Regions from separate parts of the Thermoanaerobacter sp. YS13 genome, predicted to be linked through region 1. Evidence: riboswitches for the same ligand, from Rfam matches in the RefSeq annotation. Region 1 holds a riboswitch; the other holds the start of a gene.
The links. Region 1 has a riboswitch for thiamine pyrophosphate ahead of thiD (bifunctional hydroxymethylpyrimidine kinase/phosphomethylpyrimidine kinase). Riboswitches for the same ligand answer to the same signal wherever they lie in the genome.

Region 1 (7,545 bases):
TCAGTCCTTTTGTGATGCTGAACTTAATTATTATTGCAATTAATATCATTCTTGCAGTAAGTTTAAATTTAGTAGTATGTGAATGGGTAATTTACTTAGATACTGGAGATCATATAGATTTAAATTAAAAATATTAATTGATATATTTTTGTCTTCATTTTCATATATTTATATATTTTTTAATAATTTCAATTAGGTATTCCTCATCGGATTTATTATATTTATTCAATATATTGTTTATTAATTCTATACATGCTTAAAAGTTTTAAAATTTCATCAATCACAAAATTTTCTCTTTTCTCTTAAAAAAAACTTTGTGTTACAGTATAAATCAAAGCAGTCAAAAATATTGTTGTTATAGTAGGAGTTAAATACCATTTCAATAATGAAGTACCATTATATACCATGTAATTATACGTAATAATTCCAATGATAGATGACACAGCTGCAGGAATATTAAGGTACCCACTTTCTTCATATTTTAATATAAAGAAGCCTACAAAAACTACTGTGTATACTGGAATAAATACACTACCGATAGCATATAAAAAGTTTTGATATTTATCAATTGGAAATAAATATGCTGCTATAATACCTATCAGCGAATAAATTACTAATATCTCTTTTTTACTGAGCCTTGTTTTAATAACTGCCATTGTAGATATCGCAGCAGAGTATACATCCATAAAAGATTTTCATAATTCATACCTGCTTTCTTAATGTAAATTTATGAGATAAATTTCTTATATTTTGCTAAAACTAATACTACTACATATCCTATAGCCGAACCTATTGTACTGGAAAGCGAAAATGGAATGACAAACATAAAAGCCGCGCCGGAACTTCCAAGTATATACTTAGCTATAGGATAAGAAAGCAAAGCCCCTATAATGCCTGTACCTATAACTTCTCCTATAGAGGCAAAATAAAACTTACGTGTAAATTTATAAAGATATCCAGCAATGAATGCACCAACCATTCCTCCTGGAAATGCCAAAAGCGATCCAACACCAAGGATGTTCCTCAATAGTCCTATAATAAAAGCTACTTCTAACGCTCCCCAAGGACCCAAAAAAACTGCTGAAATAACATTAATAGCATGTTGAACAGGTGTAACTTTGGCAACACCTACACTAAACCATACATATTGAGAGGTAAATGTGCCTATAGCAATAATAAGTGCCACAAAAACCATACGATGTATTTTATTCATACTTCCACCTTCTTATCTTTTTCTATTATCTCCGGCGTAAGATTATATATCTCATCAAAAAATGTCACTTTAAAACTGCCGGGCCCTTTGACATTACTGCTTTGAGCAGCTCTTTCCCCTGCTATTCCAAAAGCTACAAAAGCTTCTACTGTAGCTTCAAAATAATCTTCACATACTCCGCAGAAGCTTGCTACTACAGAGGTAAGCATACAACCGGTGCCGGTGATAGTACCCATCATAGGATGTCCATTTTTTACATACGCAATTTTTTTCCCATCAGTAATTATGTCAGTAACACCTGACACTGCTACTACAACATTGTACGCGTTTGCTAAATCTTTTGCAGCTTCAGAAATATCATCTGCTCCGCTTTGAGACTCTACACCGCGTATCTTCCCACCTTTGCCTGCAAGTATTGAAATCTCAGCACTATTCCCTTTTATCACAGAAATTTTTACCTCTTCTAATATCTTTTTTGAGCTTTGTGTCCTAAGCTTTGTAGCTCCCGCTCCAACAGGGTCTAATATAACTGGTACTTTAAGTCTATTTGCAGCCTTCCCTGCTTTTATCATCGCTTCTACTTGTTCATTTGTAAGAGTGCCTATATTTAAAACTAAAGCATCTGCTGCACTTACCATTTCTTCTACTTCTTCCAAGGCATGTGCCATGACTGGCAATGCTCCTATAGCCAGTGTTATATTAGCACAATCATTGACAGTAACTATATTTGTAATATGGTGAACTAAAGGCTTTTTCTCTCTTAAAATTTTCAATAATTCCTTTTTCATTTCAAATTCCTCCTATCGTTTATCGCTTTTGCTATAACCTCCAAAAGTTTTCTTGTATTGTTTTCTATATCCCCATAAAATACAGCTGAAACTGAAGATATCCCGTCTACTCTTGACTTTAACATGACTTCATAAGCATTATCCCTCGTTATACCTCCTATTGCAACGACTGGAATAGCAACAGCCTCTTTTATCTTTTTCAGCCCTTCTATTCCAATGGCTTCCGCTTCCGGCTTTGTTGGAGTCTTAAACACCGCACCTACCCCTAAATAATCCGCTCCATCCCTTTGTGCTTTTAAAGCTTCCTCCACTGTTCTCGCTGATACTCCTACTATTTTATGAGGACCTATCATTCTCCTTACAACATCTGCCGGCAAATCCTCCTGTCCAACGTGAACTCCATCTGCATCTGCTGCCAAAGCTATATCCACTCTGTCGTTAATAATGAGAGGAATTTTATTTCTTTTTGTCACTTCTTTAACTTTGAGAGCAATTTCATAAAATTCCCTACTTGATATATCTTTTTCTCTCAGTTGAATTACTGTTGCACCCCCTTTTATTGCTAATTCTACTGCCTCAGCAATATCCAAATCCCTTATGTAAGACCTATCCGTAATAGCGTAAAGGGTTAAGTCCATATCTCACACCTTCCTTATTTCTATATTCCAAAAATGGTTAGTGGGACCTACTCCATGCCCTATGGATAATGAATATTTTATAGCCCCTGTAATGTATGCTTTCGCTCTTTTTATTGATTCAACTAAATCATAACCTAAAGCGATATTGGCAGCTATAGCTGAGGAAAATGTACAGCCTGTACCATGAGTGTTTTTAGTATCGATTCTCTCCGATGTAATTTCATAAAACTCTTTTCCATCATAAAATACGTCCAAAGCATCCCCTGTAAGATGTCCACCTTTTACAATTACTGTCTTTGCTCCATAATCTAAAATTTTCTTAGCCGCTTCCTTCATATCCGATATATTTTTAATTTCTTTTCCAATTAATTCTCCTGCCTCCATAAGATTTGGCGTAACTACAAGGCTTAAAGAAATCAATTCCTTTTTCAAAGCCTCTACTGCTTCCGGCTTCAATAAATAGCTTCCACTCTTTGAAATCATGACAGGGTCCAGCACAACATTTTTTACATTGTAATCTTTTAATCCTTTTGCAATCATCTTAATAATGTCTTCATTAGATACCATGCCTATCTTCACTGCATCGGGATACAAATCCTCAAAAATTGCCTTCATCTGCAAATACACCATAGCAGGACTTACATCCTCAATCCCTAAAACCCCCATGGTATTTTGCGCTGTTATTGAAGTAATGACACTCATGCCGTATACTCCATGTGCTGAAAAAGTCTTTAAATCTGCCTGTATACCTGCTCCTCCCCCAGAGTCAGAACCGGCAATAGTAAGGACTAACTTCATATGACCACCTCCAAAATAATAAATTATGCCCACCTGTTCAGGTGAGCACTTTTTACAAACTTCGTAAAACGTGCTTCCCTGCGCAGGCATTACCCTGTTCAGGTTCAAAGGGTCGGGAACAAATCCCCTCTCAGCCATTTATGGCTCCCCTAGCACTTGTCATATTCAATTTTAAATAAATTTGTCTAAACTCATTATACCACAAATCCAAAAGAATTAAAATAATTTTATGCATACATATTTCCATAGGGTCTTTTGCCTATCGGATGCAACTTGACAAAAGAATGATTCATAATCTTTTGAAAATCATAATCAAAATATTTACAAAAATTTTCAACATACTTTTGGATAAACGCGTAATCTTTGTCATCTATCTTTTCCTTAATAACTTCTTTCCCAAGTTGATAGTCTTCTACATCTCCTCTCAAATATATAACTCCTCCATGCATCCCTGTGCCACAATATTCTCCAACTATATTTTCATCATTTTTTAAGTTCAGTACAATCATGCATCCACCTGCCATATATTCACCAAAGAAGTCTCCCGCACTTCCTCCAATAACTATTACAGGAACTTTATCTTTGTATTCTTTCATGTGTATGCCAACTCTATAACCAACACTATCTTTTATATAGATAGATCCACCCCTCATCCCGTAACCAACGACATCACCTGCATGTCCATGTATAATAATATTCCCATCGTTCATTGTATTTCCTATTGCATCCTGTCCATTACCAAAAACTTCTATTGTAAGCCCGTCCATAAAAGCTGCCATGTCATTCCCAGGTGTACCTTCGATATTTATTTTGGTGGCCCCAGATAGATTATCTCCTATATATCGTTGACCATTAACATTTTTCAAATTAATTATATCTTCGCCAGAACGAACCAACTCTTTAATTATTTCATTAAGGTCTCTATAATAAATTCCTGACGCATTTATGGTTTTCATCATACCACCTCCAAGTCAAGCATTTTTGCTCTTCTTAATTCTTTTGGCAAATATATGAATCCAAAATCATCATTTAAAATATACTTCTTAAATGGAGTTATATCCGTTTCGTTTTTTATAAACCCAGTAAATAATCCAGCCCTATCAATATCATTAATTAATATAAATCCTACTAACCTATTTTCTTTTACCACAAATTTTTTATAAGACCTTCTGTTATGATCAATTTTAGAGATAATCTCAAATTCCTCCTGCTGTGGATTTGTTATACCAGCTGTTATCATATTTGTATTTTTATAACCTATTGAGTTCATAGGAAAAATCCCTTTAAAATTTTTATTTATCCCAATCATGTTGAACCCTGCAATTTCCCCTTGCATGTATGCATTTGGCCATATTGGCACAACCCTATTTGACTCAACAAGCATATCATAACCTTCGGCTACATCTCCTGCTGCATATACATCTTCAACACTTGTTTTCATAGTGTTATCTACTAAAATACCACGGTTTATAGAAATTGATGTGTTTCTTACAACATCAACGTTTGGCACAACACCTATCGCGATAACAAGATTATCAGCTTCTAATTCCTGCCCATTTTTGAGCAAAACTCCCTTAACATATTCGTTTCCTATAATTTTATCCACTGTTGTTCCCGTAATTATTTTTATGCCGTCATTTTGAAGACTTTGAGATACCAAAGATGCTCCTTTTGCATCAAGAATTGTACTTAAAATTCTATCGGCAAGTTCAACTATTGTTACATCTACCCCTAAATGGTGAAGGCCTTCTGCTGCTTTGAAACCGATGAGACCACCACCTACAATTACAGCTTTTGAACCCGGCTTGGCAGCTCCCTTTAATTTTTTAGCATCGTCCATTTTAATAAAAGTATGAACATTTATTTTATTCAATCCTTCTACTGGAGGTATTATAGGTTTCCCGCCCGTTGCAATGAGAAGTTTGTCAAAACTTATGCTGTCTCCGTTTTCAAGATGCACTTCTTTTTTTCTTTCATCAATAGAAATAGCCTTAATACCAAATACAGTTTCTACTTTATTTTTGCGGTAAAAATCTTTCTCTCTATATATCATTTTGTCTTCAGACACTAAATTCCCAAGATAATAAGAAATAAGGGGTCTTGAATACACGTGATATGTTTCATCTGAAATAACAATTATTTCAGAACTTGTATCATATTTTCTTATTGCCTCTACTGCACCTACCATCGCAACAGAATTACCAATTATTACTATTCTCATGCAAAAATGCCTCCTTCACTATAGACAAGTGCCTCATTAGGACAATTCTTGACACAAGCCGGTTCTCCTGCTTCAGCACATAAGTCACATTTTGATGCAACCTTATTATTTACATCTCTTATGATTGCACCAAACTCACATACAAGCACGCAAGTCCAGCATCCAACACATTTATCTGTGTCACAAGTTACAACACCCGTTAATGGATCTTTTCGCATCGCTCCTGTAATGCATGATTTAACGCATGGCGCATCATCGCAATGCCTACACTGGAGCGAAAAAGATACAGGTCTATTTTCCTCTATAACAATTCGTGGTGTCGGCCTTTGGGGTTCCAACTTATATGCTTTTAAAACATCTTTATACTTTGAATGAGATGTAATACAGTATACTTCACATAATCTACATCCCACGCACACTTCTTCTTTTACATAAACCTTTTTCACAAAAATACCTCCTATTCGCCGGCAGCAAGAATGCCAAGTATATCAAGTTCCTTCTGCGTCATTCCTATCCCACGAAGCATTAACCTATTGCCTTTAAGACTTTCAATATCATTTATACCCATTCCACCAAGCATTTCTTTTATCTCATGACTCCATGCTTGAACAAGGTTAACAAGACGTTTATATCCAATTTCGGGGTTTAATCTTTTTACAAGGTTAGGATCTTGTGTAGCAATTCCCCAATTACACTTACCAGTATGGCATTTTTGGCACATGTGACATCCCAAAGCAATCAAAGCAGCTGTTGCAATGTATACAGCATCTGCACCAAGAGCTATTGCTTTGACTATATCTGCACTGTTTCTAATACTACCTGCTGCAACTAAAGATACTGTATGTCTTATACCTTCAGAGCGGAGTCTTGCATCTACAGCAGCTATTGCAAATTCAATTGGAATTCCTACATTATCCCTTATTCTCTTTGGAGCAGCCCCTGTACCACCTCTAAATCCGTCTATTGCTATATAATCTGCTCCAGCTCTCGCTATTCCCGAAGCTATTGCCGCAACATTATTGACTGCTGCAATTTTTACACCAACAGGTTTTTGATAATCAGTGGCTTCCTTCAATGAATATATTAATTGAGCAAGGTCTTCAATTGAATAAATATCGTGATGCGGTGCAGGAGATATAGCATCACTTCCAGGTGGTATCATCCTTGTTGCCGAGATATCTTCACTCACCTTTTCACCGGGTAAATGACCACCTATCCCAGGCTTTGCACCTTGACCAATTTTTATTTCAATAGCCGCCGCAGTATTAAGGTATTCTCTATCAACACCAAAACGACCTGATGCGACCTGTACAATTGTATTTTTCCCATATTTGCGGAAGTCCTTATGAAGCCCTCCTTCACCAGTATTATAAAGTATCCCAAGCTCTTCAGCAGCTCTTGCCAAAGCTGCATGAGCATTGTAACTTATTGATCCATAAGACATTGCTGAAAACATTATTGGGGTCTCAAGTTTGAGTTGAGGAGGCATTTTTGTTTTAACATTGAGGTTTTCGTCTATTTCTATCCTATCAGGCTTTCTACCTAAATACACCCTTAATTCCATAGGTTCTCTCAACGGGTCTATAGACGGGTTTGTAACCTGACTTGCATTTATAACCATTTTATCCCAATATACAGGATAAGGCCTATCATTTCCCATAGATGACAGAAGAACTCCACCTGTTTCTGCCTGTCTGTATATATCTCTTATAGCATCGTAAGTCCAATTAGCATGTTCTTTAAATGTTTGAGGATGTTTAATAATTGTAAGAGCTTGTGTTGGACACAAGAGAACACACCTTTGACAATTTACACAATTTATATCATTTGAAACCATCTTATCTAGATCTTCATCATAACTGTGAACTTCAAATGAACACTGCCTCA
Region 2 (7,545 bases), on a different contig from region 1:
TAACTATTTTGTAACCAAAATTTAATAATTTCTTTAATAAATTTTATAAAAAAGGTATAATGAAAGAAAAGGAATATGTAGGGAGGTAAAGGATATGAAGGAAGAAGATATAGAATTTGCTTTTATTAGTTACATAGACAAATATGTCAAGTCCGAATCTGCAAAGCTTATAAAGAAATATAAAGAAGTAAAATATAGAGAACTTCTAATATTAGACATACCAAGAAGTGATGTGGATAATGGATGTCAAGAAAAAGTAATTAATAGCATAACCTATACTGATATATCACTTGAAGATGAAGTAATAGACAAATGTATGATTTCAAAATATGAGGAATTGCTTGAACCAGAGGAATTTAAAATAATAATGTTAAATATTATAGAAGGCATACCACAAAAAGAAATTGCAACCGCCATTAATAAAACACAATCCTGTATAAGCAAAATAAGGAAAAGGGCTCTTCAAAAATTGAAAAAATTTATAGAGGAAGTCTGAAAATATGTTTGAAGATAAATGCTTCTTTGAGATTATTTTAAAAGCAAAGCAGATTATAATAAAGGCGATTAAAAAATTTGAGATAAAATAAAAATAAATTTTAAACTGTGAAATATTTTTTTAAGATTTTGGCTTTTAATAATAGTGTGGATTGTTTAAAAATTTTAAAAGAGTTTTTAAAAGGTAAGGACAATATAGTGATAGCTTTTTTATTTGGCTCTGTTGTTAAAGGGAAAAAACAAAGGAATCAGATATTGATATTGCAGTATACATTAAATAATATGATGAAAAGTTTGTTTATACTTTATGGAACGAATTGGAAGGTTTGTCTAAAAGAGATGTTGACCTTGTTGTTTTGAATATAGCGAATGCTACCGTTGTATGGGAAGCATTGAAAGGGAAGAAATTATAATCAATGATCAGAATTTTTTATATAAACTACATGCTTGAAGTCTCTATGGAAGCTGAGAATTTTAGAGAAATAGTTTTTGATATATATAAACTCAGGTAAGAGAAAAGGGAAAAAGGCTGTTAATTCATATATAGAGGTTAATTAGAGATTTAAGCCGCTATAAAAATTTGAGCGGTTTTTTTATTTTTTATTTTTTGAAAAGCTTTAAGAAATCTTGACATACTATTATGAGAAGAGTACAATATATTTTGTATCAGAAATATTTGAATACAAAATATTTGTATACGAAATAATTTAAAATGTGGTGGTGAAAATGGAAGAAATAAACAACGGATTGAAAATACTTAAGCTTTTAAAACAAATAATGGATATTATAAAGCATTCTATGAAATACGAATGTAAAAATTTTGACATTACAGGTCCTCAAGGAATGCTTATGGGCATTTTAGCTCATTACGGTGAAATGAAGGTGAGCGACTTAAGTCAAAAATTAGGGCTTTCTAATAGCACTGTTTCTGGCATTATTGACAGGTTGGAAAAACAAGGTTTGGTGGAAAGAACGAGAAGCACTGAAGATAGAAGAGTAGTTTATGTTAGTGTGACTCCTAAGTTTAAGGACATTTTTCAAAAGCACTTCAAAGAAGCAGAAAGGAAATTTGAAAAATTAATAAATAAAGCAAGCCCACAAGACCTTAATAAAATAATTGAAGGATTAGAAGCGCTGAAAAAAATATTGGAAAAACAAGATAATTGACACTGAGAATCTAAGTAAAAATAAATAAAATTAAATTAAATAGATAGAGCCAAAAAATAAAAATTTAAAAAGAAGTAATTCTCACAAAAGAAATCGAGGCAAATTTTTAGGAGGAGAAGGTGTTAGTATGGTAAAACTGGCGAAATATTTAAAACCCTATATTCTGTTGCTTTTTTTAGCAGTGTTTTTCATATTTGTTCAAGCAATGAGTGATTTGTCATTGCCTGACTATATGTCAAAAATAGTTAATAATGGAATACAACAAGGTGGTATAACAAATGCAGTGCCTGAGGCTATAAGAAAAAGTCAAATGGATAAACTTTTGCTATTTGTTACACCTGAAGAAAAGGAAGAGATTTTAAAGGGTTATACATTAGTAGACAAATCCAATCCAGATTATGATAAATATGTAAGGAAATATCCTGTTCTTTCAAAAGAGCCTGTATATGTTCTTAAAAACGTAGATAAATCAGAAATTGATAGAATAAATTTACCTATGGGAAAAGCCTTTTTAGCTGTTACAGGTGTAGAAAAGGCTAAAGCCAATGCAAAAAACGGAAGCATAGAATTTAATGGAAAGAAGATACCGGCAAATGTAGACCTCTTTGCTATGATGTCTCAAATGCCAGAAGAGCAGCTTCTTCAAATAAGAGATGAAATGAATAAAAAATTTGCTTCTTTAGGAGATAACATGATTATACAGGCTGCTACAATGGCTGTAAAAAATGAGTATAAGGCAATTGGAATTAATACTGACAGGATTCAAACTAGGTACATTCTTTATACAGGTTTTATAATGCTTTTAATAACAGGACTTAGTGCCTTAAGTACTATTTTGGTAGCATTTTTTGGTTCAAGAATAGCAGCCGGAGTAGCGAGAGATTTAAGAAGAGATTTATTTGCAAGAGTAGAGAGTTTCTCTAATGCTGAATTTGATAAATTTTCTACGGCTTCTTTGATAACAAGAACTACAAACGACATTACACAAATACAGATGCTTCTTGTAATTATGATAAGAATGGTTTTCTACGCTCCTATAATGGGTATAGGTGGAGTATTTAGAGCACTTAGTAAAAGTGTTTCAATGTCTTGGATTATAGCTTTAGCAGTAATAGTACTTTTAGGCATAATATCAATATTGTACTCTATTGCGATGCCCAAGTTTATGTTAATGCAAAAATTGATTGATAGATTAAACTTAGTTACTCGTGAAAATTTGTCAGGAATAATGGTGGTAAGAGCTTTTAATAATCAAAAATTTGAAGAAGAGCGCTTCGACAAAGCTAATCAAGATATTACAAAAGTAGGGCTTTTTGTAAATCGAGCCATGGCATTTATGTTTCCATCTATGATGCTTGTGATGAATGGTATTACTCTTTTGATAGTATGGGTAGGAGCTCACCAAATCCAAAATTCCAGCATGCAAGTTGGAGACATGATGGCATTTATGCAATACGCTATACAGATTATCTTTGCATTTTTAATGCTCTCAATGCTGTTTATAATGATACCAAGAGCATCGGTGTCGGCAGGGCGTATTGCTGAAGTTTTGGATACAGAACCTTCTATAAAAAACCCCGAAAATCCAAAACAATTTAGTGAAAATATGTCTGGAACTGTAGAATTTAGGAATGTATCTTTTAGATATCCGGGTGCGGAAGAGTATGCTTTAAAGGATATAAACTTCAAGATTTTACCGGGACAGACAGTAGGCATAATAGGAAGAACAGGTTCTGGAAAGAGTACCTTAGTGAATTTGATCTTGAGATTTTACGATGTGACAGAAGGACAGGTTTTGGTTGATGGTGTAGATGTAAGAGAAGTAAGGCAGGAAGATTTACGTAGAAGAATAGGATATGTACCTCAAAAAAGTTGGCTTTTCAGTGGTACAATTAAATCAAATTTGAAATACGGAAATGAGCAGGCTACAGATGAGGAAATAAAAGAAGCAGCAGAAATTGCACAAGCAATGGAATTTATAAATGAAAAGACCAAAAAGTTTAATTCAGAGATTGCACAAGGAGGAACCAATGTATCAGGAGGACAAAAGCAGAGGCTTTCTATTGCCCGTGCTCTTGTTAAAAAGCCTGAAATATATATTTTTGATGAAAGTTTTTCAGCTCTTGACTTTAAAACAGAGTCAGCTTTAAGGAAAGCCTTAAGAGAAAGGTTAAAATCAAGCACTGTTATAATTGTATCGCAAAGGGTGTCAACACTTTTACATGCAGACCAAATAATAGTGCTTGAAGAAGGTAAAATTGTAGGCATAGGAAAACACAAAGACCTACTTGCAAACTGTCAAACTTACAGAGAAATAGCTTTATCACAGCTGTCGGAGGAGGAATTGGCATGAATGAAAATAGAAGAATAGACCCCAAACAGATGCCCAGACTTCGCGGGCCAGGGATGGGAGGCGGCCCCCATGGCATGGTTCGCGGTGGAGAAAAAGCGCGAGATTTTAAAGGCACAATGAAAAAGTTGATAAAATATTTATCAGCTTATAAATTTTCTATAATAAGTGTATTTATATTAGCAGCGCTCAGTGCTTCCTTCTCCATTGCGGGTCCTAAAATACTCAGTAAAGCCATAACCAAAATTTTTGAAGGTGTAATGAATAAAATAACAGGGCAAAGCAGTGGCATAGACTTTGAATATGTAGGAAAGATAATTCTAATACTCATAGGCTTATATGGTTTAAGTGCTTTATTTGGATACTTACAAGGATGGATAATGTCTGGGGTTGCGATGAAAGTTACCTATAGATTTAGAAAAGAAATTTCTGAAAAAATTAATCGCCTGCCTTTGAAATATTTTGAAAGCACAAATCAAGGGGAAATATTGTCTCGTATTACAAATGACGTGGATACAATTACTCAGACTCTCAATCAAAGCTTGACTCAGATAATTACTTCTGTGACGACAGTAGTTGGCGTTTTGGTTATGATGTTTACCATAAACTGGCTTATGACTTTAGTAGCGCTTTTGATAATTCCTTTGTCTTCTTTGGTAATTGCCTTTATCATTAAGCATTCACAAAGGTATTTTAGAGAGCAGCAGGATTATTTAGGACATGTAAATGGCCATGTGGAGGAAGTATATGGAGGCCATAATATAGTAAAGGCTTTTAATGGAGAGAAAAAGAGCATTGAAAAGTTTGACGTATTAAATAACACTTTGTACGGAACAGCCTGGAAGTCCCAGTTTTTAACAGGCATTATGATGCCACTTATGAATGTAATAGGAAACTTGGGTTATGTGGCGGTTACAGTTTTGGGCAGTTGGTTGGTCATAAAAAATGCAATAGAAGTAGGGGATATTCAGGCATTTATACAGTACATCCGATCTTTTACACAGCCTATTGCCCAGATTGCTAATATTTCCAATATACTGCAACAAACTGCTGCCTGTGCAGAAAGAGTATTTGAGTTTTTGGAGGAAGAAGAGGAAGTTTCAGACAATCCACAGCCTGTAAAAGTTGAAGATATAAAAGGCAATGTGGAGTTTAGAAATGTTCGTTTTGGATATAGACCTGATAAAATGGTGATAAATAACTTTTCAGCTTCTATTAAGGCAGGACAAAAAGTTGCAATTGTCGGTCCTACTGGAGCAGGAAAGACTACTATAGTGAAACTTTTAATGCGCTTTTACGATGTGAATGAAGGGGCTATTTTGATTGACGGCCATGATATAAGAGATTTTACGAGGGAGGATTTGCGTTCACTTTTTGGCATGGTGCTTCAGGATACATGGCTTTACAATGGTACTATTATGGACAATATAAGATATGGTCGTCTTGATGCTACTGATGAGGAAGTTATAAAAGCTGCTAAGGCAGCTCATGTTGACAGTTTTGTAAGGACATTGCCAGGGGGCTATAACATGGTATTAAATGAAGAGACCACAAATATTTCTCAAGGGCAAAAACAGTTACTAACTATAGCAAGAGCTATTTTGAAAGATCCAAAAATTCTCATACTCGATGAGGCTACAAGCTCTGTAGATACCCTTACAGAAATACAAATACAAAAAGCGATGGATTATCTCATGAAAGGGCGCACAAGCTTTATAATCGCTCATAGGCTTTCTACAATACGGGATGCTGACTTGATACTTGTCATGAACCATGGAGATATTGTAGAACAAGGTACCCATGAAGAACTTCTTGCTAAAGGCGGTTTTTATGCAAGCCTCTATAACAGCCAGTTTGAAAAAGAGGAAGAGATGGCAAGTTAATACCATTTGATGTGTGTGCAAAACATAAGCAACCTACAAAGCTTGGCCATCCGCATTTGGTAATTATTCTTGACACAGATTACAAAAAATGATAAATTAAAGGTGAAAACAAAATAGGTGGTTATGTCCGCTGGGGGAGCCTTAACGGCTGAGATGGCATTGATGCCAAACCCTTGGAACCTGATGAGGGTAATGCCTCCGTAGGGAATGCGGCTCAAAAATACCGCATTTCGCGGTATTTTTTTCAGCGAACATAGCCTCCTTGAAAAATGGAGGTGTTTTTGTTTATGTCCTACCTTTTAAGTATTTTTTCTGATTTTGCCAAAATAAAGCCAGTGACATTATCGGTTATATTGGCAATTTTATTGGCAGCTTTCCTTTTATATCTGATGCAAAGAAGTGTCAAATTTGACACAAAAATGCTTGTCTATGGAGCACTTTCAATCGCTATTTCTTTCGTGCTGTCTTATATAAGATTTTACCACTGGCCTCAAGGTGGTTCTATTACACCTGCCAGCATGTTGCCGCTTTTTATCTTTGCTTATTATTATGGATCAGGTCCTGGTGTGATTGTAGGAATGGCGTATGGACTTTTACAACTTATTCAAGATCCATTTATAGTCCAATGGGTGCAAGTACTTCTCGACTATCCGTTGGCCTTTGGTGCTTTAGGACTTGCTGGCTTTTTTAGAAAAAACCTGAGTTTGGGAATTTTAGTTGGTGGATTTGGACGATTTTTTTCTCACTTTTTATCCGGAGTATTCTTTTTTGCAAGTTATGCGCCAAAAGGAATGAGTCCCATAGTTTATTCACTTCTAGTTAACGGAAGCATAGTAGGTGTAGAAGTGGCAATATGTTTTGCAGTTTCACTAATTCCACAAGTTAGAAATGCTATCGAGGAAATTAAAAAGAAAGCAATTGCTTAAAGGGGTATTTCCCCTTTTTTATTTTTTTACAATGGATAGCTAAAATTAATGATATAATAATTTTGTAAGAAAAAATTTAACATAAAATTAACTTCCTTATAATGTTTTTTTAATGTTATCATAAGATAATTTAATCAAAGGTTATGTGAAAGCCCGTGGATAAATAGGAACATGCCATAAAAGAGTAGCAAAGGCTGTTGAAAAAGCTTTTGAAAAGTACGATAATGTATATATAAAGAATATAAAATTTAAAATCAAGAGAATTGTTGTTTGAAGACCTTGATAAATTTAAGTCAAGGGAAAAAATAGGAGAATTTGTTTACAAAAATTCTGTTAATAAAGTGTTGTGAATTTGTACTTAAATATTTCAATAAAAAGCATTCGTGAGAAATTGTAGGGAGGGAAATTTTGCAGATGCAAATAAAAAGAGTGCTTCTTGACAAAGACAAAAACATTTTTTTCTATATAAACGAAAGGATAAAATGTAATATATTGGACAAAATAATGCCCAAAATAACTCATATAGGCGGTCCTTTTTTTACAATATTTTCTTGTTTATTTTTAATCTTTTTTGGGAAAAACGATGTAAAAGCCTCGGCTTTAGAAGCTTTAACTGCGCTTGCAAGCAGCCATTTGTTTGTTCAGCTCTTAAAAAGAAAATATACAAGACCAAGGCCTTATATGGTATTAGCTAATACGAATACTTTTAAACATCTTTTAAAAG

Region 2: linked by a shared signal. The riboswitch ahead of thiT (energy-coupled thiamine transporter ThiT) and the one ahead of thiD (bifunctional hydroxymethylpyrimidine kinase/phosphomethylpyrimidine kinase) in region 1 are both predicted to bind thiamine pyrophosphate.

What each region holds. Positions count from the first base shown of each region.
Region 1 covers NZ_JOOI01000003.1:268,468-276,012, reverse strand. Annotated here, with positions in the region: gene THYS13_RS13550 (hypothetical protein) at 1-128, shown strand, start outside; gene THYS13_RS13545 (hypothetical protein) at 303-686, opposite strand; gene thiW (energy coupling factor transporter S component ThiW) at 728-1,213, opposite strand; gene thiM (hydroxyethylthiazole kinase) at 1,210-2,001, opposite strand; gene thiE (thiamine phosphate synthase) at 1,998-2,639, opposite strand; gene thiD (bifunctional hydroxymethylpyrimidine kinase/phosphomethylpyrimidine kinase) at 2,643-3,437, opposite strand; TPP riboswitch at 3,496-3,598, opposite strand; gene THYS13_RS13520 (hypothetical protein) at 3,665-4,393, opposite strand; gene THYS13_RS13515 (NAD(P)/FAD-dependent oxidoreductase) at 4,393-5,658, opposite strand; gene THYS13_RS13510 (4Fe-4S dicluster domain-containing protein) at 5,655-6,104, opposite strand; gene THYS13_RS13505 (glutamate synthase-related protein) at 6,116-7,545, opposite strand, start outside.
Region 2 covers NZ_JOOI01000002.1:696,598-704,142, forward strand. Annotated here, with positions in the region: gene THYS13_RS11175 (RNA polymerase sigma factor) at 95-496, shown strand; gene THYS13_RS11185 (MarR family winged helix-turn-helix transcriptional regulator) at 1,222-1,662, shown strand; gene THYS13_RS11190 (ABC transporter ATP-binding protein) at 1,790-4,015, shown strand; gene THYS13_RS11195 (ABC transporter ATP-binding protein) at 4,012-5,895, shown strand; TPP riboswitch at 6,018-6,120, shown strand; gene thiT (energy-coupled thiamine transporter ThiT) at 6,183-6,821, shown strand; gene THYS13_RS11205 (phosphatase PAP2 family protein) at 7,236-7,545, shown strand, end outside.